DNA from 2 places in the Rhizobium sp. CB2179 genome. Region 2 is predicted to be linked to the other one. Evidence: predicted binding sites of a transcription regulator. Region 2 holds the regulator's gene; the other holds the start of a gene.
The links. Region 2 encodes HrcA, which represses chaperone genes, less so after heat shock. Its sites were predicted from a motif close to GTTAGCACTCNCNNNNNGNGAGTGCTAAC; they were not measured.

Region 1 (3,205 bases), on a different replicon from region 2:
GCAGGTTGGCGGTCCAGCTAGACGCATAGCGGTCGCACCCCTTTTGAGAGCGATCGACGAGAGCGAATCCCTGCGAAAGCTTCTCCTGCGCTATGTTCACGTCTTCCAGCTGCAAGTCGGTCAGACCGCTTACGCCAATGCCCGCTACAACGTTGAAGAACGGCTCGCCCGCTGGATATTGATGTCGGCAGATCGTCTGGGGTCACCCCTTTCCCTCACCCACGACTTTCTGTCGCTGATGCTGGGCGTGAGACGGCCCAGCGTCACTGATGCAACCCACATTCTTGAAGGAGAGCGGCTCATCAAGGCCAGCCGGGGCACAATCGAGATCATTGACCGTGCTGGCTTGGCCAAACGGTCTAACGGTTGCTACGGTGTATCGGAAGCAGAGTACGAGCGGCTTATAGGCCCGTGGCGTTGATCATCCGCTTTCCGGAGTTGAAACTCCACCCTTGAAATCCATTTCCGATTGAAGCGCACGCATCAATCTTTCCACCTCTTCAGCGACGAAGTCTCGTTCAGCCGGATCTACCAAATCCGTCGCGAACGTCTCGTCCAAATAGTTCTGCGATAATTCTTTCCTTCGGCTTTCGAGGAAAGCTTCGAGCTCTTTTGGTTTAAGGAGGAGGACGAGTTCGAGTGCTGCGAGGGTTGCGCGCTCGACGGCGACAATGCGGGCGCGAAGACGGAGGATTTCGGCGCGTTCGGGTTTTATCTTCGTGTTCATCTGCCTTATCTCGATCAAAGCAATGGCAAAAGATTTGACAGCCGTCTCGGTTCCACGGCACCGTCGGCCCAACGGCTCGCCGCCGTGCGAGAAAAATGGCCCCGACCGTGTGAAAACGCTAACTGGCTGGGGGACGATCGTGAATCCCGTCATCGCCTCAAGATCGAAGTAACCGAGCTCGAACTGTGGATCCAGGAAGGTTGGCTTCAGCCGCAAACTCACGAGGACCAGCGCCAGTTCCTGGGATGCAGATCTCGCCAATCATGGCAGCTGCTTGCCGCAAGATACGTTCGGTGTTTGTCAAATCGTCACGAGCCAGCTCATTGGCGTTGACGCGGATTGCTTGCGCCATATTGGCCCAAAGCGCTGCAAAGTGCGGGTTACCTTCAGCAAAGGCCTCACGTGCCGTGCCCTCGAGGGCCGTAGCGACATCGACAAGACCTCTTCCCGTTCCTCGATGCTGAGGTCTCCGATATTCCTGATCTGCTCTTCCATATCATCTCACTCTAAACAGACCTTCGATAGCGACCGAGCTCGTGGAGCCTCGATCGCTCGGAGAATTGGGAAGAGAAAAATCCGGATTCAAGATTCAGTGCAGCTTGAACTCGCCGTCGACGCGCCGCCATTCGTTCGGGCCGATGAGACGCTGATGGGTATAGCGTACCGAGTGCAGAGGCCCGTCGAGATTGGCCTGCCAATAATCGAGGAACTTCTGCATCTCCGGGAAATTCGGCGCCAGATCGTAGTCCTGCCAGACGTACGCTTGCAGGACGGTTTCAAAATCGGGGATGTGATACAGGATATGCGCTGTAGTGAGGCCATAACCATTAAGTTGCCGCTCAAGATCCGACGAAAACTGCATGCTTCATCTCCTTTTCGTAACGTTGGACGGATGCCGCGAGTGCGCCCGGTCATCAACTGTTTTTCAAACGGAAACCCATGCCTTATTGTTCCTTTCCAGCACGTTAGCAGCCGACGTGCGAGATTGCTAATTTTTCTGCAGCACCCTCTTGAAATCGGAAAATCTAGAAAATAAATCTTTCGCGCGAAACGCTCGAAGAGGCTTCGCACCCGGCTGGACCGGTGATCTGGTTCGGCGCGGGGTCAACGTCATCTTGTTTGTCCATGGAGGAAAACATGTCGTTCAGACCGCTGCATGATCGCATTCTCGTCCGCCGCGTCGACTCTGAGGAGAAGACCAAGGGCGGGATCATCATTCCTGACACCGCCAAGGAAAAGCCGCAGGAAGGCGAAGTTATCGCCATAGGCTCTGGCGCTCGCAATGAAGCCGGTCAGATCCAGGCGCTCGATGTCAAGGTCGGCGATCGCATCCTGTTTGGGAAGTGGTCAGGCACTGAGATCAAGATCAACGGCGAAGACCTGCTGATCATGAAGGAAAGCGACGTGATGGGCATCATCGAAGCCCAGGCCGAACAGAAGCAGGCCGCGTAACACGCCGCTCATCAGTCAAAAAGCTGCCTATTGAAGGAGTGAACAATGGCTGCGAAAGAAGTCAAATTCAATACCGATGCCCGTGAACGCATGTTGCGTGGGGTCGACGTTCTGGCAAACGCCGTGAAGGTTACGCTCGGCCCGAAGGGACGCAACGTCGTAATCGACAAATCGTTCGGAGCGCCCCGGATTACCAAGGACGGAGTATCCGTCGCCAAGGAAATCGAGCTGGAAGACAAGTTCGAGAATATGGGCGCCCAGATGCTGCGCGAGGTGGCGTCGAAGACCAATGACCTCGCTGGCGATGGCACCACGACGGCGACCGTCCTTGCCCAGGCCATTGTCAAGGAAGGTGCAAAGGCTGTCGCCTCAGGCATGAACCCGATGGACCTGAAGCGTGGCATCGACATTGCCGTAGACGCCGTTGTCAAGGAACTGAAGGCGAACGCCCGCAAGATCACCAGCAATTCGGAAATCGCCCAAGTGGGCACCATTTCGGCCAATGGCGACGAGGAAATCGGCAGGTATCTCGCCGAAGCGATGGAAAAGGTCGGCAACGAAGGGGTGATCACCGTCGAGGAAGCCAAGACCGCAGAGACAGAGCTGGAAGTCGTCGAAGGCATGCAGTTCGACCGTGGTTATCTCAGCCCGTACTTCGTCACCAACCAGGACAAGATGCGGGTCGAGCTCGAAGAGCCCTACATCCTCATTCACGAGAAGAAGCTCTCCAATCTGCAGGCGATGCTTCCAGTCCTGGAAGCCGTGGTGAAGTCCGGCAAGCCTCTGCTGATCATTGCCGAGGACGTGGAAGGCGAAGCCCTTGCGACCCTCGTCGTCAACAAGCTTCGCGGCGGTCTGAAGATCGCCGCCGTCAAGGCCCCAGGCTTCGGCGACCGCCGCAAGGCCATGTTGGAAGACATTGCCATCCTCACGGGCGGTACCGTGATCTCCGAAGACGTCGGCATCAAGCTGGAGAACGTGACACTCAACATGCTTGGCCGCGCCAAGACGGTCTCGATCGAGAAG
Region 2 (3,205 bases):
GGTGAAACGCATGGCCGAGATCGGCACGGCGCCGGCAAAGGCCATGGTCGAGATGCTCGAATTCTTCGAACGCTTCGACATCGAGAAATACGGTTCCGACGGCGGGCCGCTGCACGACCCGACCGTCGTCGCCTACCTGCTTAAGCCGGAGCTTTTTAAGGGCCGGGACTGCAATGTCGAGATCGAGGTCCAGTCCGAACTCACCGTCGGCATGACGGTCGTCGACTGGTGGCATGTGACCGAGCGCAAGCGCAACGCCAAGGTTATGCGCCATGTCGATGCGGATGGCTTTTTCGATCTGCTGATCGAACGCTTCGCCCGCATCTGACTCTTTCGTTCCCCTTCTCCGCCAGAGCGCCGCGCGTCCCATGGGACGCGCTAGGAAGTGTTCTCAGGCGTCTTTCTCGTCGAAGACGGAGTTGGTTTCGGCTTCCGCCGGCTTCGGGCCGCCCTTGGCGACACCGACCATGGCCGGGCGCAGCACGCGCTCGCCGATGGAGAAGCCTGCCTGCACGACCTGGACGACCGTGTTGTTCGGCACGTCCGGGTTCGGCACCTCGAACATCGCCTGATGGAAATTCGGATCGAACTTCTGGCCAACCGGCTCCAGCTTGCGAACGCCGTGGCGCTCGAGAGCCGACAGCATGGCGCGCTCGGTCATCTCGACACCCTCGATCAGCGTGCTCAAGCCGGCATCGGCCGCAGCCCTGGTCTCCGGAGGGATGGCATCGAGCGCGCGACGCAGATTGTCGGACACGGCGAGCATGTCGCGCGCAAAACCCGCGACGGAATAGGACTTGGCATCCTTCACTTCGCGCTCGGTGCGGCGGCGCAGATTGTCCATCTCGGCAGCAAGGCGCAAATAGCGGTCACGCAGTTCGCCGTTTTCGGCTTTCAGGAGCTCGATCGGGTCCGGCTGGGCGGGTTCTTGCTGCGCAGTTTCGTTCTCGACGTAGGCGGCAGCGTCGGCTGCGGCATCCGCCGCAGTTGCGTCAGGTCCGTTTTTCGTCGTGTCATCGGTCATGACGGTCTCCGGTTGGTGTCTTCAGATGCGCCCGATATCGAGGTTTGACCGAAAAAAATCAAGTCTGCGTGACAAAGAAGCGAAAATTCCGCGCACTTGATGGCTGCGCGTCAAAGCTGATTGCGCGAAAGGCGGGAAACGAGCTGGGCTGTATAGTCCACCATCGGCACGATGCGGGAATAATTGAGCCGCGTCGGGCCGATGACGCCGACGGCACCGACGATGCGATCGTCATCGTCACGATAGGGCGCGACGATGAGCGATGAGCCGGACAGCGAGAAGAGCTTGTTTTCCGAACCGATGAAGATGCGCACGCCCGAACCGCTTTCGGCGAGATTGAGAATCTCGATCAGGCTGTCCTTCTTCTCGAGATCGTCGAACAGCAGGCGCAGCCGATCGAGGTCCTCGGCGCCGGCGAGGCCTTCGAGCAGGTTGGCGCGGCCGCGGATGATCAGCTGCGTCGGTTTTCCCTCGTCCGGGCTGCCGGCCCAGACGGCAATGCCGCGCTCGACCAGATCGCGCGACAGGGCATCGAGCTCGTGACGGACGTCGTCCTTCAGCCGGCTTAATTGTTTGCGAAGCTCCGGCAGGGTCTGGCCGGACATATGGGCATTGAGGAAATTCGCCGCCTCGGTCAGCTGTGAGGAGGTGACGCCCGCCGGCAGCTCGATGATGCGGTTTTCCACCTGATCGTGATCGCCGACGAGCACGGCCAGCGCCTTTGTCGGTTCGAGCCGGATGAACTCGACATGTTTCAGCACCGGATCGCTTTTCGAGGTGATGACCAGGCCGGCGCCGCGCGAAATGCCCGACAACATGCGGCTTGCCTCGTTCATCATCGATTCGACGGGATTGCCGCCGCTTTCGGCCCGCACCTGGCGGTCGATGCTGGCGCGTTCCTCGGCCGAGAGGTCGCCGACCTGCATGAAGGCGTCGACGAAGAAGCGCAGGCCGATCTGGGTCGGCAACCGGCCGGCGCTGACATGCGGCGAATAGATCAGGCCGAGTTCTTCGAGATCGCTCATGACATTGCGCACCGAGGCCGGCGACAGCGACATCGGCAGGATACGGGACAGGTTGCGCGAACCGAGCGGCTCGCCGCTTTCCAGATAACCTTCGACGATGCGACGAAAAATTTCCCTGGAGCGCTCGTCCAGCGCAGCTACGGCATCCGAAACCGACGTCGACCTGATGCCCATGAAGCTTTCGAACCCGTGCTGATGATACTTCCCGAAAAGTAAGTCAAACTAAGACCCGTGGCAAAAGGGAATTTGCAAATGAGCGCCGCCAATCGTAGAAGCGGTCAAATAAACCCCAGGAGATAAGAATGCGGCCTTCAGGCAGAAAAATCGACCAGATGCGCAAGGTCTCGTTCGAGCGCAATTTTTCCAAGCATGCGGAAGGCTCCTGCCTGGTGAAGTTCGGCGATACGCATGTGCTCTGCACGGCGAGCCTTGAAGAAAAGACGCCGCCATGGCTGCGCAATACCGGCAAGGGCTGGGTCACGGCCGAATACGGCATGCTGCCGCGGGCGACCGGCGAACGCATGAAGCGTGAGGCTGCCGCCGGCAAGCAGGGCGGCCGCACCCAGGAAATCCAGCGGCTGATCGGCCGGTCGCTGCGCGCCGTCGTCGACCTGCAGGCACTCGGCGAACGGCAGATCACGCTCGATTGCGACGTCATCCAGGCCGATGGCGGCACGCGCACAGCCTCGATCACCGGCGGCTGGATCGCGCTTTACGACTGCCTGAAATGGATGGAAAGCCGCAACATGATCAAGGTCGAACGGGTCCTGAAGGATCATGTCGCCGCCATCTCCTGCGGCATCTTCGCCAGCCAGCCGGTGATCGATCTCGATTACATCGAAGACTCCTCGGCCGAGACCGATGCGAACTTCGTCATGACGGGCACCGGCGGGATCGTCGAGATCCAGGGCACGGCCGAAGGCACGCCGTTCAGCGAGGGCGAATTCACCTCGCTGATGCAGCTTGCCAGAAACGGCATCGGCGAACTCGTGGCACTGCAGAAGCAAGCCGTCGAAGGATGAACCCCATGCTGGAAGGCATGTTGGAAACGGCGCTCTATGCGCGGGATCTCGACCAGGCCGAGACGTTCTACGAAGACGTTCTCGGACTTGAAAAGATCGCTCGCGCCGCCAACCGGCATGTCTTCTTCCGCTGT

Region 1: a site for HrcA is predicted at 1,692-1,720, ahead of groES (co-chaperone GroES). Genes of this name have one in related genera too.

The regions. Positions count from the first base shown of each region.
Region 1 is NZ_JBYGKR010000005.1:47,598-50,802, reverse strand. It holds gene AC244Q_RS33800 (Crp/Fnr family transcriptional regulator) at 1-421, shown strand, start outside; gene AC244Q_RS33795 (hypothetical protein) at 422-988, opposite strand; partial or broken gene AC244Q_RS33790 (hypothetical protein) at 885-1,222, opposite strand; gene AC244Q_RS33785 (usg protein) at 1,317-1,589, opposite strand; gene groES (co-chaperone GroES) at 1,865-2,179, shown strand; gene groL (chaperonin GroEL) at 2,225-3,205, shown strand, end outside.
Region 2 is NZ_CM172781.1:4,882-8,086, reverse strand. It holds gene AC244Q_RS00045 (nucleoside hydrolase) at 1-328, shown strand, start outside; gene grpE (nucleotide exchange factor GrpE) at 392-1,024, opposite strand; gene hrcA (heat-inducible transcriptional repressor HrcA) at 1,135-2,223, opposite strand; gene rph (ribonuclease PH) at 2,352-3,071, shown strand; gene AC244Q_RS00025 (VOC family protein) at 3,068-3,205, shown strand, end outside.